Regions from separate parts of the Nocardioides endophyticus genome, predicted to be linked through region 2. Evidence: riboswitches for the same ligand, from Rfam matches in the RefSeq annotation. Region 2 holds a riboswitch; each other region holds the start of a gene.

Region 1 (7,421 bases), on a different contig from region 2:
GTCCGGGACCGTCGACCCGTCGGCCGACGTCGTCACCGCCGCGATCTGGTCGTAGTCGCCGTCGGCGGCGCCCAGGGCCTGCTCGAGCCCGTCCGTCGACGCGGGCACCTCGACGACCAGGCCGCGACGCCAGGCGGGCAGCACCGCGCGCACGACCGGCACCGCGGCCTCGGCACGGGCGGCGTAGCGGTCGGCCTCCCGGGGACCCCCAGCGACGACGACCAGGGTCGACGGGGTGCGTCGCACCTGGACCGGGCCGGAGAGCCACACGGGTGAGACCCGCCCGCCACCGCCGAAGCCTGTGAGCGCGACCCGGTCGCCGACGTCGACGAGGTGCGCGTCGATCTCGGCTCGGGCCGAGACCCGGTCGAACCCACGGAAGCGCCAGACCGCGTCGACGGCCGCGTCCCAGGCACCGTCGGAGGAGGGAGCGCCGTCGTCGTCGACGTAGCGCACCGAGAAGTCGGACACGTCCAAGGCCTCGGCGTTCGCGACCAGGGCTGCCAGGATGTCCCCGGCGGCGGGATCGTCCGCGGGAGCGAGCGCGCGTGCCGCCTCCCGGTCCCCGTCGCGTACGGCGCTCGCGAACGCCGCCAGCGTGCCGCCGGCGAGCGTCCGGTCGACGCTCGGCGCAGCAGCCGGCGGCCTCGGCGCGACGTACGGGTCGTCGCGGGTGAGCGACCAGGCCAGCAGGCCGGACGCCACGAGCAGGCAGAGCACTCCCCCGAACAGCAGAGGGCCGGTCGCCCACCATCGGGGGCGACCGGCCTTCACTCGCTGGTCGAGGCTGCTCACCTCGGCATTGTGTCTCGTGAGTCCTAGCCGGGTCGCACCGCGCCCGAGTAGGGCATCGAGGAGACCGAGGAGACGACGACGCCGGTGCCGGGGTTGGCAGCGTGCACGATCATGCCGTTGCCGATGTACATGCCCACGTGGCTGATCGGGCTGTAGTAGAAGACCAGGTCGCCCGGCTGCAGGTCGCCCATGGCGATGTGCGGTCCGCTGCCGAACTGGGCGCTGGACGAGTGCGGCAGGCCGACGCCCGCCTGGGCCCAGGCCATCATGGTCAGGCCCGAGCAGTCGAAGGCGTTGGGGCCGGCGGCGCCGTACACGTAGCTGTCGCCGACCTGGGCGAGCGCGTACTGGACGGCAGCGGCCGCACGACCGGAGGCGGGCACGTCGGACGGGACCCGTACGACGCCGCGCGAGAGCATCTCCTCGCGCTCCTTCTCCTTCAGGTCACCGAGGACGGTCTTGGCCTCGGCGAGCTTGTCGTCGACGATCGCCTTCTCCTTGGCGAGCTGCTTCTCCGTCTCGGCGACGTCGGCGGCGCGCTTCTCGGTGGCGTCCTGCCGGATGCCGAGCGCCTCGGCCTCGGTGGCGTACTTGTCGAACAGCTGCGACTGGAGGTCGTTGAAGGCCGACATCGTCGACAGCTGCGCGAGGAAGGTCTGCGGGTCGTCGGAGACGACGACCTGACCGACGTTGGACAGGCTCTCGCCCTCGTACTGACGCACGATCGAGTCCTGGACCTGGTCGCGAACGTCCTCGAACGCGGCGTCCTGGCGGTCCTGGTCTGCCTCGAGGGAGTCCAGGTCGCCCTGCAGGTCGCGCAGCTCGAGCTTGGCGTCGTTGTAGCGCTCCTGGGCCTGCTCGGCCTCGTGGTAGAGCCGGTCGACACGCTTCTGCACGTCGTCGATGTTCGGCTCGGCCTGAGCGGGGGTCGAGGGCATGAAGCCGACAGCGGCGATCATGGCGCAACCCGAGAGCATGGTGATGAGGCGCTTCCGGCTCTTCTGCACGAGCAGGAGTTCTCCCTTGTACGTCGTACGCCTACCGGGTGAGCTGACGGATTCGGGCACGACATTTGCCCTACCCCGGTCCGGCTCCGACACAGGTGGTCGAGTCCTTCGCGGGGATTCACCCCTGGCAGCGGGCTGGCCCGCCACCGATGGTTCCCCGGCTCCGGGCTCCTCGACAGGTCGACGAGTCCGGACTCAGCGCGGTGGCCGCGCAAATCCGAGTGATTCACTCCCCGGCCACCTGAACGCCTGAGGCTAGTCGGAGAGGTACGGACCAGCCAAACTTTCAACCGGTGTCGCGCCGGTTTTTACAGTGAGTTTGTGCACGCCCCGTCCGAATCCGGACCGCACGTGTCCCATGCGTCACATCCGTCACACCGGTCACAGGGGCCCGATCAGGCCGACTCCAGGTGCGGCGGGTCGACGGGCCGGACCAGCCGCAGCGGCGGCACCAGTCCGCTCTCCGCCAGGACGTCGAGCGCGCGCTGCTCGTCGTCGTCGAAGGTGAGCTCGGGGGGTGGGCCCAGCAGCACCGTGACCACACAGTCGTGGCAGTGCAGCCCGCGTACCTCGCAGGTGTCGCAGTCGATTGTCGTCCTCATGTCAGGAACGGTGACAGGGACCACCGACAACGGGGACCGGTCGGACCGGAGCCCGGCGTGTCGGCTCAGCGAGCGATGAGCGACAGGAGCGCGTCCGGGTCGACCACGCGCGCCCCGTCGCGGGCGACGTCGACCGCGATCTCGCGGTCCGCGGTGACCACCAGGACCACCCGGCCGGTCGGCTCGACCGCCACCAGGTCGCGGATGACGTCGTCGGCGATCACGCCGCGCGGGCTGTAGAGGACGCGTACGCCGCGCGGGGCGACGACCGGCGGCCGGTGGTCCGTCTCGGCGGCGTCGAAGACCACTGTCGTCTCGGCGCCGGTGCGCGCGACCAGGGCCGCCAGCGCCGCGGTCAGCCGGTTGCGCTGAGCCTCCAGCGACGAGCTCGGCCAGGCCCGCTTGCTGACGTTGTAGCCGTCGACGAGCAGGCGTGCCCGCGGCATGTGGAGGTACTGCTCCAGCAGTCCCGGGTCCGCGGCCCCGAGGGCGCCGGCCGAGCTCGGTGTCCGTACGCCGGCGGCCGCGACGTCCGCCTCGACCCGGTCGGCCGGTGTGCCCTCGACGGTCGGGAGGCCGAGCTCGCGGCGCAGCCCGGTGGCCGCGTCGATCACGGACTCGAGGAGCAGGCGGGCCCGGACCGTCGCCTCGTCGCGCTCCGTGCGGGCATCGCGTCGGGCCTGGACGCCTTCGGCGTCTCGTCGCTCGACCTGGCCACGCAGCTGCCGGTTCTCCTTCTCGAGGGCCGCGACGCGGGACTCGGTCTCGGCGCGCAGCCGTGCGACCTCTGCCTCGCCCCGGTCGGCTCTCGCCCGGGACTCCCGCTCGGCGGCGCGCGCCTCACCGAGCCGGCGCCGCAGGGAGGCGTGCTCGGCCTGGTGCTCCGCCCGGAGCTCGTCCTCGCGTGCCTGCTGGGCGGCGCGCAGCTCGCGCACCGACTGCTCGGCGTCGGCGAGCCGCTTGCGCAACCGCTCGAGTTCGCGGCTCTCGCCGACCGTCACGGACTCCTCGATCCGGGCGACCCGTGCGGCCAGGGCCTCCGCCCATCCGTCCGGCCGCGTCAGCCACAGGCGCGCGGCCACCGCCACGTCGTCGGCTTCGTCGGGCTCCGGTCGCGCGGCGACCTGGACTCCGACCCGCTCCCTCACCTCGTCGTCGACGAGCGCCTCGGCGATGGCACTCGCCCCGAGCCGGGCCCGCCGCGCGGGGGCGAACGTCGCCAGTCGTCGTACGGCGGGAGGAAGCGTGGGCACGTCGGGCAGCACGTCGGCCACCTGGGCGACGACGCGGGTGCGGACGGGCTCGGGCAGCCCGGCCAGCTCTAGAGGCTCGGCGGCGGACACGGTGGGCTCCGTCAGCTCGTCTCGAGCTGAGCCGGCTCGCGCTCCGCCGCCTCGTATCGGTCGACGAGCTCGATCGCGTCGGAGCGGCCGCACCAGCGACAGGACACCTGCTCGACCGACTCGGTGCGCAGCTCGGTCTCCTCGACCTGGTGCTCGCCCGCGAGGTCGAAGTGCCAGAACTCGGTCGTACGGCGGGTCCGGGTCACGTCGAAGCGGGTGAGGTTGCCGCAGCCGGCGCACCGCCAGCGCTGCCCGTCGCCGGGGATGGTCAGGGCCATCGCACCTCCTCGGACACGTCTGCGGTCGAGTCCCACCCTACGGGTGGGTGCCGCGCGGCGCCGCCGGATTGTCGGTGGCCGCCTCTAGCGTCCCAGACATGAGCAGTTGGGAGGTGCAGCGCAGCTTCGACGAGCTGGGCCGACCACTGCGCGACATCACCTTCTGCGTGGTCGACCTCGAGACCACCGGTGGCTCGGCCGAGGGCGGCTCGATGATCACCGAGATCGGCGCGGTCAAGGTCCGCGGCGGCGAGGTGCTCGGCGAGTTCCAGACCCTGGTCAACCCGCGCACCGAGATCCCGGCGTTCATCGCGGTCCTGACCGGCATCACCAACGGCATGGTGTCCGACGCCCCGCCCATCGAGGCGGCCCTCCCGGCGTTCCTCGAGTTCGCCTCCGGATGCGTGCTCGTCGCGCACAACGCGCCGTTCGACGTGGGCTTCCTCAAGCACTTCGCCGAGCAGCAGGGCCGACCGTGGCCGCGCTTCGAGGTGCTCGACACCGCCAAGCTGGCCCGCCGGGTGGTCACCCGCGACGACGCACCCAACTGCAAGCTCTCCTCGCTGGCCAAGGCGTTCAACTCCGCGACGACGCCCAACCACCGGGCGCTGTCCGACGCCCGCGCGACCGTCGACGTGCTGCACGGCCTGATGGAGCGGCTCGGCGGCGTCGGCGTGCACACCTTCGAGGAGCTCTCGACGTTCTCGTCGCGGGTCACCACTGCCCAGCGCAAGAAGCGGCACCTCGCCGAGGGACTGCCGCACGCCCCGGGCGTCTACCTCTTCCGCGACGACCGGGCGCGGGTGCTCTACGTCGGCACCTCACGGGACCTGCGCAGCCGGGTCCGCTCCTACTTCACCGCCTCCGAGACCCGGTCCCGGATGGGCGAGATGGTCGGGATCGCCAGCGTCGTCGATGGCATCGAGTGCGCGACCGGGCTCGAGGCCGAGGTCCGCGAGCTGCGACTGATCGCCGAGCACAAGCCGCGCTACAACCGGCGGTCCCGCTTCCCGGAGCGGGTCCACTTCGTGAAGCTGACCCGCGAGCCGTGGCCGCGGCTGTCGCTGGTGCGCCGGGTGCTCGACGACGACGCCGACTACCTCGGGCCGTTCTCGTCGAAGAAGACCGCCGAGAAGTGCCTGGCCGCGCTGCACGACACCTTCCCGATCCGCCAGTGCTCCGACCGGATGGCCCGCGACCCCCGGGACAGCCGCAGCCCCTGCGTGCTGGCCGAGATGGGCCGCTGCCTATCCCCCTGCGACGGCAGCGTCGACGAGGCGACCTACGCCGCGGTCGTTCGGCAGCTGCGCGACACCCTGCTCCAGCGCCCTGACGAGGTCGTCGACGCGATCAACGCCCGGATGGCCGCGCTCGCCGAGGACGAACGGTTCGAGGAGGCCGGCAACCACCGTGACCGGCTGGCCGCCTTCGTGCGTGCCGCCGCTCGCACCCAACGGCTCTCCGCGCTCACCCGGTGCCCGGAGATCATCGCGGCGCGCCGTGACGAGCCGGGCCGCTGGGAGGTGCACGTCGTACGCCACGGGCGCCTGGCCGCCGCCGGGGTGATCCCGCCGGGCGCCGATGCCGCCGGCTTCGTCGCGACGCTGCGGATGTCGGCCGAGACGGTCCTCTCCGGCCCCGGGCCGGTCCCCGCCGCGACCGCCGAGGAGACCGAGAAGATCCTGCGCTGGCTGGAGTCCCCCGGCATCCGCCTGGTCGACGTCGACGGCGAGTGGACCTGCCCGGTCGCCGGTGCGACCCGCCACCTCGCCGTGCACGACGCCGTCAACCAGTCCCGGTTGTCGCTCGTGCCCTTCGATGACCGTCGCGCACTCAGCACGGTGCACCAGCCCCCGTCCCTTGGCGTTCGCTCATAGCCCGTTCGGGCTACTGCCCCTCGGACGAAGGGCTCTTTCCGCTTCCGACCCCTCCCTCGGCACGTGCCGACGCGCCTAGGCTCCGCGACGTGGAGCCCCGCGATCTCTCGGACGTCTGGGTGCTGGTCCCCGTCTTCAACGAGGCGCCGGCCCTGGGTGGCGTGCTGCACGACCTGCTGCAGGTGTTCCCGAACGTCGTGTGCGTCGACGACGGCAGCAGCGACGGATCCGACCTGGTTGCACGAGCTCACGGCGTTGCCGTGCTCCGGCACGCGATCAACCTGGGCCAGGGCGCGGCGCTGCGGACCGGCCTGGAGTTCGCCCGCTCCGAACCGGATGCGTCCTACGTCGTCACGTTCGACGCGGACGGCCAGCACTCCGTGGCGGACGCCCTCGCCATGGTGGAGGTGGCGATGGCGGAGGACGTGGACGTGGTCCTCGGATCGCGAACCCAGGGCCGCGCCGTCGACCAGCCTCGGACGAAGGCGCTGCTGCTCAAGGCCGGCCTCAGGTACGCCCGTTGGTCGAGCGGCCTCGAGCTCACCGACACCCACAACGGCCTGCGCGTGCTCAACCGACGCGCGTTCGAAGCCCTCGAGCTCCGCCAGCGCCGGATGGCCCATGCGAGCGAGCTCGAGCGTCTGATCGCCTCGAACAAGCTGACCTGGCGCGAGCACCCCATCTCGGTGACCTACTCGGAATACTCCATGAGCAAGGGCCAGTCCAACCTCAACGCGTTCAACGTGCTGTTCGACCTCTTCGCCGCGCGACTGGACTCACCGTCGTGATCATCAAGGTGGTGCTCGTCGTCGGAGCGGTCGTCGGAGCGGTCTGGTTGCTCCGCGGCTCTCGGCACGCGGGCCGGCTGGCGTTCACCCGGGTCTGCTCCCTTGCCTTCGCAGCGGCCTGGATCGTCGCGGTGTTGTTTCCCGGGCTCGTGACGACCGCGGCCAATCTGGTGGGGGTCGGTCGCGGCACGGACCTCGTGATCTACGCGCTCGTGCTGGTCGTCCTCTTCAGCGGGCTGAGCCAGTACCGCCGCACGCGCGAGCTCGAGAGCCAGCTGGCTGAGCTGACGCGCGCCCTCGCGCTGGCGAACCGGCAGGACGGACGGCGCCGCGAACCGGTCGAGGCAGACCATGTCTGACGATGCCGTCGTCGGATTCATGGTCCCCCACCACGGGTCGTTCACGTACCTGCGCGCCGCGGTCGAGAGCGCCCTGGCACAGTCGGACGAGCGCTGGAGCATGACCGTCGTGGAGGACGGCGCGGACCGCCGTGTCGGTGCGTGGCTCCGCTCTCTCGACGACCCTCGCATCGTGCATGAGCAGAACCCGGTCAGGCTCGGCATCGCCGGGAACTTCCAGCGCTGCCTGGACCTCAGCCGGACGATGTACGTGACGTTCCTCGGCAACGACGACATCCTGCTCCCCAACTACGTCGAGACCATCGTCTCTGCGACGGCGGCATACCCGAGGGCCACGGTCGTCCAGCCACGCGTCCAGGTGATCGACGCCGA
Region 2 (7,421 bases):
GTCTATCAGGGCCCGCAGGACCAGACGTCGGGCCCGTTCCTCGCCTCGAACGGGAAGAAGCGCGAGCTGCTGGCGAAGATCGGGATGCGCCCGAAGACCAAGTGGTACGGGACGTTCGTCCCCGACAACGGCATCCGGGCAACCGCCGAGAGCCACATCGCGTCCGCCCAGGCGGGCGATCCGGACAAGCTCGTCCAGATCGCCGTATTCCGGATGAAGCCGTGGGAGCACGAGGCCTGTGAGCGGCGCTCGACGCCGCAGGAGAGGCGCAGCTACAAGCGTTGGATCAACGAGCTGGCCGCGGGCATCGCGGACACCCCGATGCTCGTCGTGATGCAGCCCGACGGGCCGTTCCTCTGGTGCACGCCGGACAGGGCGGCGAAGTCGCGGCTCCTGACGTACGCCACCCAGAGGCTGTCCGCGCTGTCCCGCACCAGTGTCTACATCGACGCCGGCGCCGCCGACTGGTGCGAGAACGGTCGCGGCAACGACCCCGAGCGGTGCGCGCAGCTCCTCATGAGCACCGGCGTCGAGTACGCCCGCGGCTTCGCCCTCGACTCGACGCACTACACCGGGCCCGCCGAGAACATCGCCCACGGGACGAAGATCGTGGCGGCGCTGCGGCGTGCTGGCTACGGGACCAAGCACTTCATCATCGACACCGCGAAGAGCGGTCGCCCGACGATGTGGAACGACATGATCCCGGAGGGCAGGAAGGACCTGAAGGACAACGCCCGCGTCTGCCGCACCGCCATCCAGACCCGGTGCGTCACCCTCGGGATCCCGCCGACCGTCCGCACCGCCGACCCGAGGTGGGGTCTGTCGGAGGGAGACCGGGCCCTGGCACGGCGCTACGTCGACGGTTTCGTCTGGTTCGGCCGACCCTGGCTCTACAACCAGGCCGACCCGTTCATGATGAAGCGGGCGCTGACCATGGCGAGGTCGACGCCGTGGCCGGGGCCGTTGCTCAGCACTCCGTGACGGGGGTCAGGCGAGGGCCTGGGTGCCGATCAGTGCTGTGATCGCCGAGGTCGCCGCGGTGGTGGCGACGATGAAGCCGGCGGTGGCGACGAGACCGGCCATGCGGCGGGCGCGGGAGCCTTCGCGGGGGAAGACAACGGCGCGGACCCGGGACAGCCCATGGCCGAGGAGGCCGAGGGCGTGGCGCGCCCACTGGTACTCGAGCGCGAGCAGCGCGAAGCCCAGAGCGATCACGACGAGCCCGGGTCCGGGAAGGACCAGCATCGCGACGCCGGCGGCGATCAGGAGCGGGCCGCCGACCGTGACGAGCACCTTCACCATCACGGCGCGGACCGGGCCGGCGTTGGACCACGCCTCGACGCGGGTCAGCAGGGCGTGGGCACGCGGCGAGAGGGAGTGATCGGGCACGCCTCAGGGTGACAGCCCGGCCTGAGAGGCAACTGAGCGAGTTTCGGCCCAGGCAATTTGGATGAGCGCGACTCTCGACCTACCGTCGAGGGGTCCCGGCAGACCGGGGCCGCCCGCCGCCACGCCGAGCCCCGTCCGGCAGTGGGTGACTCGAACACCGAGGACGGGGACGGGGGACCCAGGTCTCCGGGTCGTACGACGACCCTTGGGGTGCAGCCGCCACGCGCGGCCGGGCAATCTCCGCCCGAACCCGACAGCTAACTCCGCAGGCGTCGAGGAGAAACACATGCGCATGCGCACTCTGGCGTCCGCTGCCGCCCTGGCGGCGACCACGCTCGTCCCCGTCGTGGCAATGGACACATCTGCCCAGGCGGCCCCGATCCGGAAGTGGGACCGGATCGCACACTGCGAGTCCGGGGGCCGCTGGCACATCGCCACCGGCAACGGCTACTTCGGTGGCCTCCAGATCAGCAAGTCCACCTGGGACGGGTACGGCGGCCGCAAGTTCGCCCGCTACCCACACGGCGCCACCAAGCGCGAGCAGATCAAGGTCGCGGAGCGGATCCAGAACGGTCAGGGCTGGGGCGCCTGGCCCAGCTGCGCCTGACGTCGTACGGCGAGGAGGGGGTGGTCAGCCGCGCAGGCGGGCCATCCACTCCTCGACCTCGGTGGAGGTCCGGGGGAGAGCGGCGCTGAGGTTCTGTGATCCGCCGGCCGTGATGAGGATGTCGTCCTCGATCCGGATGCCGATGCCGCGCAGCTCCTCGGGGACCAGGAGGTCGTCCTCCTGGAAGTACAGCCCGGGCTCGACCGTCAGCACCATGCCCTCGGCGAGGGTGCCCTCGGCGTACGACTCGGGTGCGGCCTGGCCGCAGTCGTGCACGTCCATGCCGAGCATGTGGCTGGTGCCGTGCAGGGTCCAGCGGGCGTAGACCCGGCTCTCGGGGTCGAGCGCCTCCTCGGCGCTGACCGGCAGCAGCTCGAGGTCCTCGAGCCCGTGGGCGAGCACGTCCATCGCGGCGTTGTGGCCCACCCGGAAGGTCTCACCCGGCTTGAGCGCCTCGATGCCGGCCTGCTGCGCGGCGTACACGAGGTCGTAGAGCTCCCGCTGCAGGTCGGTGAAGGTGCCGTCGACGGGCAGGGTGCGGGTGACGTCGGCGGTGTAGAGCGAGGTGTTCTCGACGCCCATGTCGAGCAGCACCAGCTCGCCGGGCGTGATCGGCCCGGAGTTCTCGATCCAGTGCAGCGTGGTGGCGTGCTTCCCGCCACCGACGATCGAGTCGTAGCCGATGTCGTTGCCCATCGCGCGGGCGCGTCGGAAGAAGGTGCCCTCGACCCAGCGCTCGCCGAACTCGAGCACGCGGTCCCACTCGCGGACGACGTCCTCGAAGCCGAGCGTGGTGATGTCGCACGCCTCCTGGAGCTGCGCGACCTCCCAGTCGTCCTTGATCAGGCGCAGCTCGGAGGCGACCCGGGCGAAGTCGCTGTCGCGCGTCTCGTCGGCGGCGACCATCCGGTCGACGTGGGCCGAGAGCCCTCGCAGGACGCGGGTCTTGCCGGTGCCCTGCAACATGGCGTCGAGCTGGTCGATGTGGCGGACCTCGAGTCCCAGCGAGTCCGACATCTCCTTCAGCGACGGGCGACGGCCGGCCCAGAGCTCGCCGTACTGCCGGTCCCGGAAGAACTCGTCGGTGTCCCGCGACGAGCGGGGTCTCGCGTAGAGCACGGACTCGCCGTCGGCGATGACCAGGACGGCGTCGCTGGTCTGGTTGCCGGAGAAGTAGGTGTGGGCGGTGTCGGGCCGGAAGCGGTAGTCGGTGTCGTAGGAACGCACCTTGAAGCCGCCTGCCGGAAGCACCAGCCGCTCGCCGGGGAACGCCTCGGCGAGCCGGGTACGACGCTGTGCCGCCGGGCCCGCGACCGCGGCGACGGGAAGGTCGAGCTCACGCTCGCCCCAGCCCTCCCGCATGAACGCGGCGTACGCTGCCGGGACGGCCGGGTCGTGCGACTCGGTCTTGGGTTCGGTACCGGTCTCGTTCTCGCTCACCCGGCCACTGTACGCCGCGTTTCCGGGCGTCCCGAAGACCCCCGATAGGCTGCCGCCCATGCCCGGAACCCGCCGTGTCAGCGCCGCGTCGTCGGTCGCGTTCACGGTCGTGGTCACGGTGCTGGTCGGTGTCGGCGCCCTCGTCATCTTCGCCATCGTGGCGCTCTCGGGCGCACCGTCGAGCATTGCGCTGGCGACGCTCCTCGCGGCGGTCCCGGTCGGGCCGATCGTCGCCTGCTACCTGTGGCTGGACCGCTACGAGCCCGAGCCCCGCATGCTGCTCGCTGCCGGCCTGCTGTGGGGGTGCTTCGTCGCCACTGCGGCCGCGATCCTGCTCCAGGGGGTCGGGGGACTGGTCGGCGGCTTCACGGAGCGGGAGACGCTCGAGGTCGTCGCCCCGGTGACCGAGGAGGCCTGCAAGGGGGTCTTCCTCTTCCTGTTGCTCTGGTGGCGCCGCTCGGAGCTCGACGGTGTCCTGGACGGCATCGTGTACGCCGGCATGGTCGGCGTCGGCTTCGCCTTCACCGAGAACATCCTCTACCTCGCCGCGGCGTACAACGGCACCGACGGGATCGGCCCGGGTGGCACCGAGGCGGTGACGACGACGTTCATCCTGCGGTGCCTGATCAGCCCGTTCGCGCACCCCCTCTTCACCACGTTCACCGGCATCGGGGTGGGGCTCGCCGTGAGCTCGCGCACCACGGGCGGACGCGTGCTGTGGCCGGTCGCCGGCTACGTCTGCGCCGTCGTCGCCCACGCCATCTGGAACATCTCCACGTCGTCCGGGTTCGGGCACTTCGCCGTCGCGTACCTCGTCTTCATGACCCCGGCCCTGATCGCCGTCGTCAGTCTCGCGGTCTGGTCGCGGCGCTCCGAGCGCCGGATGCTCGCCTCGGCGCTGACCGACGCGGCGGCCCGCGGGCTGGTCCCGGAGACCGACATCGGGTGGGTCGTGGACCTCTCCGCCCGCCGCCGCAGCAGGTCGTACGCACGCCAGCGGGGAGGCAGGAGCGGCGAACGCGCGATGCGCGACTACCAGCAGGCCGCCATCGAGCTCGGGTTTCTCCACTACCGTTACCTGCGAGGCACGCCGCCACCCGACTATGCGGCTCGCGGCCAACAGTTCCTCCAGAGGATCGACGCGCTCCGTCCGTCGATCGCGTTCCCCGGACAGGTGGTACCGACCAGATGACTCACCCCGTGACGGTGCCTCCCGACCACGACTCACGCATGCTGACCGCGCTCGTGCAGCTGCACGACGCGCTGAAGGCCGCGCCGCTCGCGCTTGACGTACCGGGTGCCGGTGAGCTGCGCGTCTCACGACAGCAGCTGATCAACCAGCTCGAGGACTACGTGCTGCCGCGTCAGATGACGGTGGAGGCGCCGCTCCTCGCGGTCGTCGGCGGCTCCACCGGCGCCGGCAAGTCGACCCTCGTCAACTCGCTGGTCGGTCGCAGGGTGACCGCGCCCGGACTGCTGCGCCCCACGACGCGGTCGGCGGTGCTGGTGCACCACCCCGCCGATGCCAAGTGGTTCGGCCAGGACCGCCTGCTGCCCGAGCTCGTCCGGGTCGAGCAGGCGACGGACGACCGCCACTCCCTGCAGCTGGTCGCTTCGGACACGATGCCGGCCGGTCTGGCGATCCTCGACGCTCCCGACGTGGACTCGGTGGAGGAGGGCAACCGCCGGCTCGCGACGCAGCTGCTCGCCGCGGCCGACCTGTGGCTGTTCGTGACGTCGGCGGCGCGCTACTCCGATCAGGTCCCGTGGGAGCACCTCAAGACGGCCGCCGAGCGGTCAACCTCGGTCGCGATCGTCCTGGACCGTACGCCGTCCTCCGACGTGCGCACCGTCTCCGCGCACCTCGCTCGGATGCTGGCGAGCCGTGGCCTCAAGGACTCTCCGCTCTTCACCGTGGCCGAGGCGCCCGTCTCGGAGGACGGCCTGCTCGACGCGAAGGTGGTCGCCGACGTGCGCGCCTGGTTGGTGTCGCTGGCGAAGGACCCCAGCGCCCGATCGGCCGTCGTGCGCCAGACGCTCGACGGCACCGTGCGCTCGCTGGCTCGCCAGGCGCACGGGCTCGCTGACGCCCTCGCCCAGCAGCAGGGCGCTGCGGAGGCACTCCGCGAGGCCGCCATGACGGCGTACGCCGAGGCAGAGCAAGGTGCGGTGTCCGCCGCGACAGACGGCACGCTGCTGCGCGGTGAGGTCGCCGTCCGGTGGCGCGAGTTCGCCGGGACCGGCGAGCTGCTGCGTTCGCTCGAAGGCCGGGTCGGGTTGATCCGCGACCGGCTCGTCAACGCGGTCAAGGGCTCCGGTCAGCAGGCCGAGCGGGTATCGGTCGCGATCGAGTCGGCCGTCGAGCTGATGGTCCTCGACCACGCCGAGGGCGCGGCCACAGCGACCGTGGCGGCCTGGACGGAGCTCGGCACCGCCGGCCCGGTCCTGGCGGTCACCGACGATGACCTCAGCAGGGCGTCCGGCGGTCTGCGCCGCAGCGTCGAGGGCGAGGTCCGGGCCTGGCAGCAGCAGCTGACCGAGCTCGTGAAGGCGGGCGATGCCGAGCGTCGTACCTCTCGCTACCTGGCGTACGGCGCCCGCGGTTTGGCCGTGACGCTGGCCGTCACCGTCCTCGCCGACACGGCGCCGGCCGAGACGGAGAGCGGCGCGGAGGTGGGCCGCACCCTGCTCAACGCGGTCTTCGGCGCCGACCACTCGGCCGGCCTCATCGCCCGCGGCCGTGCCGACCTGGAGCGCCGGGTCGGCAGCCTGATCGCGGCCGAACGGGCCCGTGCGATCGGGCCGCTCGACGCTCTCGGCCTCGACGGAGAGGCGAGCCGGCAGGTCCGTGCCGCCGCCCGTCGTGTGGACGACCGGCGCTACGAGCAGAGCCGCCCCGGGGACGAACCTCTGCCCTGATCCCATGGTCCGGGGCCTCAGGCCCTAGGGTGGTGGTGAACTGTTCGACGGTAAACGCGCCCTGCTCCGGGCAGGTCGAGGGAGAAGATGACGTCCTTGCTCGAGGGGACCGACCGCATGGTCACCCGTGGTACCGACATCGGTGCCCGCATCGACGGCCTCGACGGCGCCGCCAAGGCCGCGCGTGGTCGCCTGGATGACGGGCTCGTCGACGCTGCCGCCGACGTGGTCGACCGCGCCGCCGGGCGTCTGCGCCTGTCGGCGACGCACACGGTCGTCGGGATCGCCGGAGCCACGGGTTCTGGCAAGTCCTCCACCTTCAACGCCCTGACCGGTCTCGAGCTCTCTGCCGTCGGCGTACGACGCCCGACCACGTCGTGGGCGACTGCCTGCGTGTGGGGCCGCGAGGGTGCCGACGAGCTCCTCGAGTGGCTCGAGATCGCGCCCCGGCACCAGACGACCCGGGACTCGATGCTCGACAGTGGGCGGCGCGAGCAGCAGGCCGAGCTCGACGGCGTCGTACTGCTCGATCTGCCCGACCACGACTCCACCGAGGTCGCCCACCACCTCGAGGTCGACCGGCTGGTCGCCCTCGCCGACCTGCTCGTGTGGGTCGTCGACCCGCAGAAGTACGCCGACGCGGCCATCCACGACCGCTACCTCAAGCCGTCGGTGGGGCAGCAGGACGTGCTGCTCGTCGTGCTCAACCACATCGACACCGTGCCCGAGGAGCGCCGCCAGTCGATGCTGGACGACGTCCGTCGCCTGCTCGACCAGGACGGTCTCGACCGGGTGCCCGTGCTGCCGATCAGTGCCCGCCTCGGCATCGGGATTCCCGAGCTGCGCGCCGAGATCGCCCGCCGGTCCGCCGAGAAGCAGTCGACGCGGACGCGCATCGACGCCGACATCCGCGAGGTCGCCGGCAAGCTGGCCGAGGCCAATGGCGACGTCTCGACCCGTGTGGTCGAGCCGGCCCGCGTGGCCGCACTCGACGACGCCTTCGCCCAGGCCGCCGGAGTCCCGGTGGTCGTCGAGGCCCTCGAGCGGTCGATGCGCGTGCGTGGCA
Region 3 (7,421 bases), 170 kb from region 2:
ACGGCGGTGGTGAGCCGCTCGACCTGAGGTCCGCGCACCATCAGCCCTCACCTCCCGCGGGCGGTTGGCACGTCGTGTTGGTGCGCAGGTCGGGACTGTCCAAGCAGTTGCCGATGTCGGCGAGCTGGCTCTTGCGGGTCGGCGTCAGGTCCGCCGCGGCCTGCTGGTCGTTCTCGTGCAGGTCCTTGGCGAAGCCGTCGAGGTTGTCGGCGAAGCCCTGCAGGCCGAGCACCATCTGGTCCAGTGCCTCGATCACGTGCTTGTGCGCGACGGCGGTGTGGTGGTCGAACATCGCGCCCTTCGCGGACCCCCCGTAGAGACCGGTCAACTCCGGTGGCGCCGCCTTCCCCACAGCTCCCGCATGCTCCTGGAGGATGTCGCGGCACTGATTGATGAGCTCCTCCGGAAGCCCCAGTGTGGTCAGAACATCCAACACCTGCATCTGTTCGTCACCTTCCCCCGATGAAGCGTCCAGCTGGTCGATCACGTCGTCGTACGGCCACTTCCCCCGTTGGCGAGCGGGCAAAACCTCCGGACCGGCACGGACTCGGGCCGCGTTTCGGCGCTGACCGCGCTGGTTAAGGTTGAGGACGACGTTCTCGGACCACCAGGAGGCTCCCGTGTCTGGCTCGGTGTCGCACCCAGCGCGCTCTCGCGCGTACGCCGCCGTGGCGGCTGCCGGCCTCGTCCTGGCGCTCGTCGGCTGCAGCGACGACGACCCGAAGGCCGGGGCCGAGGAGACACCGTCGGCAACCGCGTCGCCCACCGCGGACTCGTCGGAGCCGAGCCCGACCGAGGAGGCATCGGCCAGCGTGACCCCGGCGACCGGCGTGCTGCTGGACATGCCGCACGCCACGATCAACGCTCCGAAGGGGTGGAAGCAGCTGGAGGACTTCCTGGACTTCGGCACGGAGGCGAATCCGCCCACCGGGACCGGCGCCGTACGGCTCACGCAGCTGGAGTTCCCCGGCCCGGAGATCTCCGTCGACCTGCAGGCCAAGGCCGCGCTGCAGGGCCGGCTCGGTGACATGAAGCGCGAGCCGGACGTCGAGATCGCGGGGCTGACCTTCTACCACCTCAGCGGCACGCCCAACAAGGACAGCCACCTGGACACCTTCGGAGTGCTCAACGACGGCTTCCAGACGGGCATCGACTTCGAGTTCGAGAACAAGGTGCCCGAGGCCGAGCGCCAGAAGATCATCGACGAGAGCCTCGCGACGTTCACCTGGCGCTGAGCCCCGGGCGAGCGGTCAGCGACCGCGCAGCGTCCCCGGGAACCACGAGTTCGTCCAGACCCGGTCGGTGCGGACGCGGGTGCCGGAGTACGGCGCGTGCAGCACCAGCCGGCGACCGTGGCCCCACCCGGCGAACACGCCGACGTGGTAGACGCCGCCCCTGCCGGTGAAGAACATCAGGTCGCCGCGCTTCATCGCCCCGCGGGAGATGTGCCGCGCGAAGTGCGCCTGTGCCGACGAGGTCCGCGGGATCCGCGAGAAGCCCGCGCGACGGAAGCTGTAGAAGGTCAGCCCGGAGCAGTCGAAGCTGCGCGGCCCGGACGCGCCGTACGCGTAGGGGTCGCCCTTCTGCGCAACCGCGGTCCGCATCGCCAGCTCCACCCGGCTCGGCTTGGGCCTGTGGTGCTTCGGCTTGTGGTGCTTGGGCGTGGCCTTCGCCTGGGAGACGGCGTGCGTGCCGACCGTGGCGGCGTGGACGTCGGAGACCGGCGCGGAGGTGAGCAGGCCGACGGCGAGCGCGCCACTGAGGGCGGCACGGACACCGGTGCGACCGCAGGCGCGGGCAAGAGTGGGCAGGGCGAGAGACATAGCGTGGTTTCCTTCCCACGCCTGCGAGGTGAGCTGTCGGGTTCGGGCGAGGAAGGTGCCCGGCCGCCAGTCGGCGGCTTCACCCCGAGCGGCCCGAAGACCGCGAAGGTGGTTCCCCCACTCCTGCCCGTGCAACTTGTGATCGTCGGCCGGACGGACTGTCCGACCTTGCGGACCGGTGCCATGAGCGGGCAGGACTCGGCGTGCTCGGGAACCGGTAGTGCTTGGTGCAATCGTCAACGAAGGTAGCCACCAGAAGTGCCGATCGCGATTCCACCAGCGGCGGTTGCCGTGGCGCACGCCACATCCCCCGCGTGAATCCGGGGTTCGATTGGACGCAGATCACACAGTTCGAGCGGTGTGACTCAGCGGGTTCTCACGCCAGGACGCGCCCGTCCTCGAGGCGTACGACGCGGTGCGCGACCTCCCAGACCCGCTGGTCGTGGGTCGCGACGAGCACCGCCGACCCGGCCCGCGCGGCGTCCGCGAGCGCCCCGATCACCTGGCTGACGTGGTCGTCGTCCTGGTGCCCGGTGGGCTCGTCGAGCACCGCGAGACGCGGGTCGAGGATCAGGGCTCGGGCGATCGCGACCCGCTGCTGCTCGCCCAACGAGGTCTCCGTGACGCTGCGCCGCCCGAACGCCGTCAGGTCGAGCGCGGAGGCCAGCCGGACGAGGGCCTCCGCCGGGTCGACGCCGGTCCGGTGCGCCGGCAGCGCGATGTTGTCCTCGACCGTGAGGCCCGCGAGCAGGCCGTGCTGCTGGGGCACCACGGCCACCAGCGACCAGTCGGCCGTCTCGACGGTCGGGCGACCGTCGAGAGACGCCGTGCCGCAGTCCGGCCGCTCGATCCCGGCGGCCAGGTGGCAGACCGTGGACTTGCCGGACCCCGACGGCCCGGCGAGCGCGACCAGCTCGCCCGGCTCGACGCGCAGGGAGACGTCGTGGAGGACCTCGACGCGGCGCTCCCCCACGCCGTACCCGTGCGCGATCTCCACCAGCTCGAGCCCGATCACGACTCCTCCTCCGGAGCTCGCAGGCGTACGCCGTCGGCCCCGATCTCGACGACGACCCGCCGTGATGGGAAGAGGTCGAGCACCGCCGGCGGCAGCTGCAGGCGGCCGGTCGCGTCGATGACCCCAGTGGTGTCGCGGCGGGTGGTCTCGCTGGAGAGGACGCCGTGGCGCAGCCGCAGCAGTCGGTCCGCGCGGTGCATGATCCGCTCGTCGTGGCTACTGATCACGACCGCCGCGCCGGCGGCTGCCGCCGCCAGGAGCGCATCGACGACGACGTCGGCGTTGGCGTGGTCGAGCTCGGCGGTCGGCTCGTCGGCGACGATGAGAGCGGGGCTGCCGGCGAGCGCGAGCGCGACGGCGAGCCGCTGCTGCTCGCCGCCGGAGAGCGCGAGCGGCAGGTGGTCGGCACGGTGCCCGAGCCCGACGGCGGCGAGCGCGTCCGCGGGGTCGTCGGTGCGGGCGCCTCGCCAACCGGCGACCTGCCGGAGCTGGTCGACGGCGCGCAGGTGCGGGAAGACCCCGAGCGCCGAACGCTGCGGCACGAACCCGATCCGCCGGCGCCGCAGCTGGCGCAGGTCACGGGTGGAGGCGGCCCCGATGTCCCCGCCGAGCACGGTCAGGGTCCCGGCGCTCGGGCGGTCGCGGGCACCGAGCATGGTGAGCAGGCTGCTCTTGCCCGAGCCGGACGGCCCGGCGACGACGGTCAGGGCGCCGGGGTGCACCTCGAGCCCGATGCCGCGCAGGGCATGGGTCTCGCCGGTCGCGGAGCGGAAGACCTTCACCAGGTCCTCGCAGCTCGCGGCCGGGTCGGTCACGCTCTCAGCCTCCGGCACGAAGCACCTCCGCGGGGATCCGCCGGCGAGCGCGCCGGGCGCCCAGCAGCCAGGCGAGCAGCACGGTGACGGCCAGGACGACCAGCAGGGCGACGACGTCGGCGACGGCCGGCCGGGGCCGGGTGAGAGGCGGGATGGTCGCGACCGCGTCGATGATCGTCGGCGCGAGCACCAGCACGGCGCCGGCGATCACGGCGGCGAGGACGGCCGTCGCGACGGCGTACGCCACCTCCCAGGCACGGGCCCGCGCCAGCTCGCGAGACGACCAGCCCATCCGTGCGAGCAGTACGTCGGAGACCGTGTCGCGGTCGGCCAGGCGCAGCGCGAGCACGAGCGCGCCGGCGAGGGCCAGCACGAGCATCACCGCCCCGAGCACGAGCACGTAGCCAGCCGCCCAGGTCGAGGCGACCAGGCCGTTGGTGATCGCCTCATCGGTCGCGCTGACGACGTCGCCGTCGGTGGACACGTCGGCGCCGGTGAGCGAGGCCCGCAGCTGCGCCGGCGAGTCGCTCGACCACACCCAGGACGTGAACACTCCGGCGGTGTCGCTGGTCGCCCCGGGCTTGCGCGGGTCGACCGTCGGCAGCACCAGGCGGAAGAGCCGCCGGCTCGCGGCGATCACCGTGACATCGCCGGTCTCGCTCTCCGAGCCCGGGAACGCCGCCACGACGCCCACCACCTCGAACGGGATCTGGAACTCACCGTTGAAGTCGAGCGTGCCCTGGTCACCGGCCTCGAAGTGGGTGCGGCCGGCGAGGATCACCTGGAGCCCGTGGCCCTTGCGGTCGAGCTTCTTCAGGAGCTCCCGCCCGGCGTCCAGCTCACCCGAGGCACCCCAGTCGGCGACGCCGTCGAACGACTCCGGCTCGATCGCCAGGAGGGGCTGGTCGCCGAAGTCGGGCGGCAGGGTGACGGTGCGCCGCCACACGATCGTGGTGTCGTCGGCGGGTGGCGTGAGCACTCCCCGCATGCGCTGGCCACGGAAGTCGTCCGCCACCTCGATGGACGTCGCTGCGCCGGCCAGGGAGGCGGTCTTGTCGGCGACGCCCTCGTCGATCCCGCGCTGGACGGTCAGGGCATAGGCGAACAGGCCGAGCGCGATCGCGACCACCGCGGTGAGCGCGGTGACCTCCCGCATGATCGGGCCGCTACGCCGGGTCGCGAGCCAGCGTGCGCTGCCGGGGCGAGCACCGCCGGGACGCCGGGCCCGCAGCCACGCGAGCCCGCGGGCGACCAGCACCGCCACGGACGCGGCGGTCAACACCGGGAACGCCATGGTCAGCACGGTCGCGCTGCGGTCGACGACGTCGACGGTGAAGACGGCCGCGGCGACCACCGCGGTGGCCGCGAGGAGGGCCGCCGTCCACGGCAGGCCGCGGCGTCCGCGCCCCAGCCGGGACAGTCGGTCGACCCGGTCGGTGCCGGCCGCGGCCAGACCCGCCGTCGCGGTGATCAGGAGCAGCGCCCCACCCGCGGCGAGCACCCCGGTCACCAGGTCCGACCGCCCTACGGTGAGTCCGCTGTCGGTCGGCGGGCCGGCGACGAGTACGCCGAGGCAGGCCAGCCCGAGGCCTGCCGGGACGGCGAGCAGGCAGACGAGCAGCATCTCGAGCGCGGCCAGACCGGCCACCTCGTCCGGTCGAAGGCCGAGGCCCGAGGCCAGTAACTGCTCTCGGCGGCGGCTGCGGCCGAGCAGCACCCAGCCGGCGACGAGCAGCGCAGCGGCGAGCACCTGCCCCGCCACGGCGTACGGCCGGACCTGGTCGCGCGCGCTGGTGGCCGTGTGGTCGGCGTCGGAGACGATGTCCGGAAGGCCGGACGCGACCTGGAGCTCGGCGCCCATCGGCTCGGCGTCGAGGAGGTAGCGCGCCAGCAGCTGGGACTGGTCGTAGGCGTCGTCGGCGAGCCGCTGGACCTGCTGGACCGTGGTCGTCGCCTGGTCGGGGGTGATCTCGGTGTCCAGGGCGAGGTCGGCGAAGTAGAGCGGGGTGTCGCCGGACGCCAGGACCAACCTGTCGAAGACCGGACGGCTCGCGATGGCGAGCGGCGTCCCCTCGGACGGGTTGTCGGGGTCGGTCGGCAGGTACCAGCGCTCGGCGTCCGGCTGGTCGCGGAGCTGGACCGGCAAGGTCGAGTCGGGCGCCGGGTCGTAGGTGCCGGCCAGGACCGTCCGAGCGAGCCGGCCGCCCTCCGTCAGGAACGTCTGCTGCAGGCCGATCCGGAGTTGGTCGCCGACCTCGAGGCCGAGTCGCTGGGCGACGTCCGATGTGAGCCACACCCCGGGGGCATCCTCGTCGCCGCCGAGCGCGGCGATCGCGCCGGCGTGGTACCAGAGCGCCGAGGTCTCAACAGTGGAGGGCTCGACAGTGGAGGGCTCAACAGTGGAGGGCTCCACAGTGGAGGCCTCGGCTCCCTTGCCGGCGGTGACGACGGCCTTGCGGGTCCGGTTCTGACCGACCGACGAGGCGCCGATGCTCGGGGGCCTGTAGCCCGTCAGCGCGTCCATCCGCCCGACCAACAGCGCTTCGCCCTGGGTCGGTACGACGGCGTCCCAGGTGACCCGAAGGTCGCCCGAGTCCGCGCCGTACGGGACCCCGGCCGCATCCTCGAGGCCCTCCGCCAGCGCGGTGGACCGGGCGGTCGCGGCGAAGAGCGGTGGGGCGACGAACGACGCGACGAGCAGCGTGACCGCTACCAGCATCAGCGCCAGCCAGCCCGGAGTCCGGACCAGCCGGAGCGGCGCGGCCTGCCACACTGCCCCAGATCGTGGGCGCCCCGATCTCACGCGCCCGACCTCGGGGCGCGGGTGGCGTGGGTCACGCGGTCAGGGTACGGCGGTGGGAGCGCTCCCGCCAGAAGCTCGGCCGGCAACTTCGGCCACCAGGTCCGCGATCGAGTCGACGACCCGCGTCGGCCGGTAGGGGAACGTCTCGATCTGCTCCGGGCGCGTCGACCCGGTGGTGACGAGGATCGTGCGCAGCCCCGCCTCGAGCCCGCTGATGATGTCGGTGTCCATCCGGTCGCCGATCATCACGGTGGTCTCGGAGTGCGCCTGCAGCCGGTTGAGCGCGCTGCGCATCATCAGCGGGTTGGGCTTGCCGATGAAGTACGGCGTGCGCCCGGTCGCCGTGCTGATCAGGGCCGCGACCGAGCCGGTCGCCGGCAGCAGGCCGTGCTGGCTCGGGCCGCTGGGGTCGGGGTTGGTCGCGATGAACCGGGCGCCGGCCGCCACCAGCCGGATCGCCCGGGTGATCGCCTCGAACGAGTAGGTGCGGGTCTCGCCCAGCACCACGTAGTCGGGGTTGCGGTCGGTCATCACGTAGCCGACGTCGTGCAGAGCGGTCGTCAGGCCAGCTTCACCCACGACGTACGCCGTGCCGTGCGGGCGCTGCTCCTCGAGGAACTGGGCCGTAGCCAGCGCCGAGGTCCAGATCGCGTCCTCAGGCACGTCGATGCCGCTGCCGAGCAGCCGAGCGCGCAGGTCACGCGGGGTGAAGATCGAGTTGTTGGTGAGCACCAGGAACTGCCGGCCCGACGACTTGAGCGCCTCGATGAACTCCTGGGCGCCCGGGATCGGCACCTCCTCGTGGACGAGGACGCCGTCCATGTCGGTCAGCCAGGTCTCCACGGGGCGTGTCATGGCGCCCATTCTGTCGGGTCGAGCCACCGGTCGGGTCAGCGGCGCGGCAGCAGGACCTCGATGCCGTCGGCGGGGTGCTCGCCGGTGACCCGGCCACCCAGCGCCTCGAC

Evidence for each region. Region 2 has a riboswitch for cyclic di-AMP ahead of ABEA33_RS07240 (transglycosylase family protein). Riboswitches for the same ligand answer to the same signal wherever they lie in the genome.
Region 1: it holds a riboswitch for cyclic di-AMP, as region 2 does, so the genes downstream of both, ABEA33_RS24995 (C40 family peptidase) here and ABEA33_RS07240 (transglycosylase family protein) in region 2, are expected to answer to the same signal.
Region 3: it holds a riboswitch for cyclic di-AMP, as region 2 does, so the genes downstream of both, ABEA33_RS06325 (C40 family peptidase) here and ABEA33_RS07240 (transglycosylase family protein) in region 2, are expected to answer to the same signal.

What each region holds. Positions count from the first base shown of each region.
Region 1 covers NZ_BAABKN010000036.1:90,211-97,631, reverse strand. The annotation lists gene ABEA33_RS25000 (hypothetical protein) at 1-795, opposite strand, end outside; gene ABEA33_RS24995 (C40 family peptidase) at 819-1,802, opposite strand; cyclic di-AMP (ydaO/yuaA leader) riboswitch at 1,816-2,013, opposite strand; gene ABEA33_RS24990 (hypothetical protein) at 2,198-2,404, opposite strand; gene ABEA33_RS24985 (NYN domain-containing protein) at 2,470-3,747, opposite strand; gene ABEA33_RS24980 (hypothetical protein) at 3,759-4,025, opposite strand; gene ABEA33_RS24975 (DEDD exonuclease domain-containing protein) at 4,124-5,902, shown strand; gene ABEA33_RS24970 (glycosyltransferase family 2 protein) at 5,992-6,690, shown strand; gene ABEA33_RS24965 (DUF2304 domain-containing protein) at 6,687-7,049, shown strand; gene ABEA33_RS24960 (glycosyltransferase) at 7,042-7,421, shown strand, end outside.
Region 2 covers NZ_BAABKN010000009.1:253,242-260,662, forward strand. The annotation lists gene ABEA33_RS07230 (glycoside hydrolase family 6 protein) at 1-981, shown strand, start outside; gene ABEA33_RS07235 (PGPGW domain-containing protein) at 988-1,389, opposite strand; cyclic di-AMP (ydaO/yuaA leader) riboswitch at 1,535-1,676, shown strand; gene ABEA33_RS07240 (transglycosylase family protein) at 1,676-1,996, shown strand; gene ABEA33_RS07245 (aminopeptidase P family protein) at 2,021-3,436, opposite strand; gene ABEA33_RS07250 (PrsW family intramembrane metalloprotease) at 3,495-4,628, shown strand; gene ABEA33_RS07255 (dynamin family protein) at 4,625-6,355, shown strand; gene ABEA33_RS07260 (GTPase) at 6,473-7,421, shown strand, end outside.
Region 3 covers NZ_BAABKN010000009.1:87,371-94,791, reverse strand. The annotation lists gene ABEA33_RS06340 (hypothetical protein) at 1-41, opposite strand, end outside; gene ABEA33_RS06335 (hypothetical protein) at 41-442, opposite strand; gene ABEA33_RS06330 (hypothetical protein) at 621-1,235, shown strand; gene ABEA33_RS06325 (C40 family peptidase) at 1,251-1,823, opposite strand; cyclic di-AMP (ydaO/yuaA leader) riboswitch at 1,827-1,984, opposite strand; gene ABEA33_RS06320 (ABC transporter ATP-binding protein) at 2,200-2,838, opposite strand; gene ABEA33_RS06315 (ABC transporter ATP-binding protein) at 2,835-3,653, opposite strand; gene ABEA33_RS06310 (hypothetical protein) at 3,658-6,426, opposite strand; gene ABEA33_RS06305 (HAD-IIA family hydrolase) at 6,496-7,320, opposite strand; gene ABEA33_RS06300 (histidine kinase dimerization/phospho-acceptor domain-containing protein) at 7,347-7,421, opposite strand, start outside.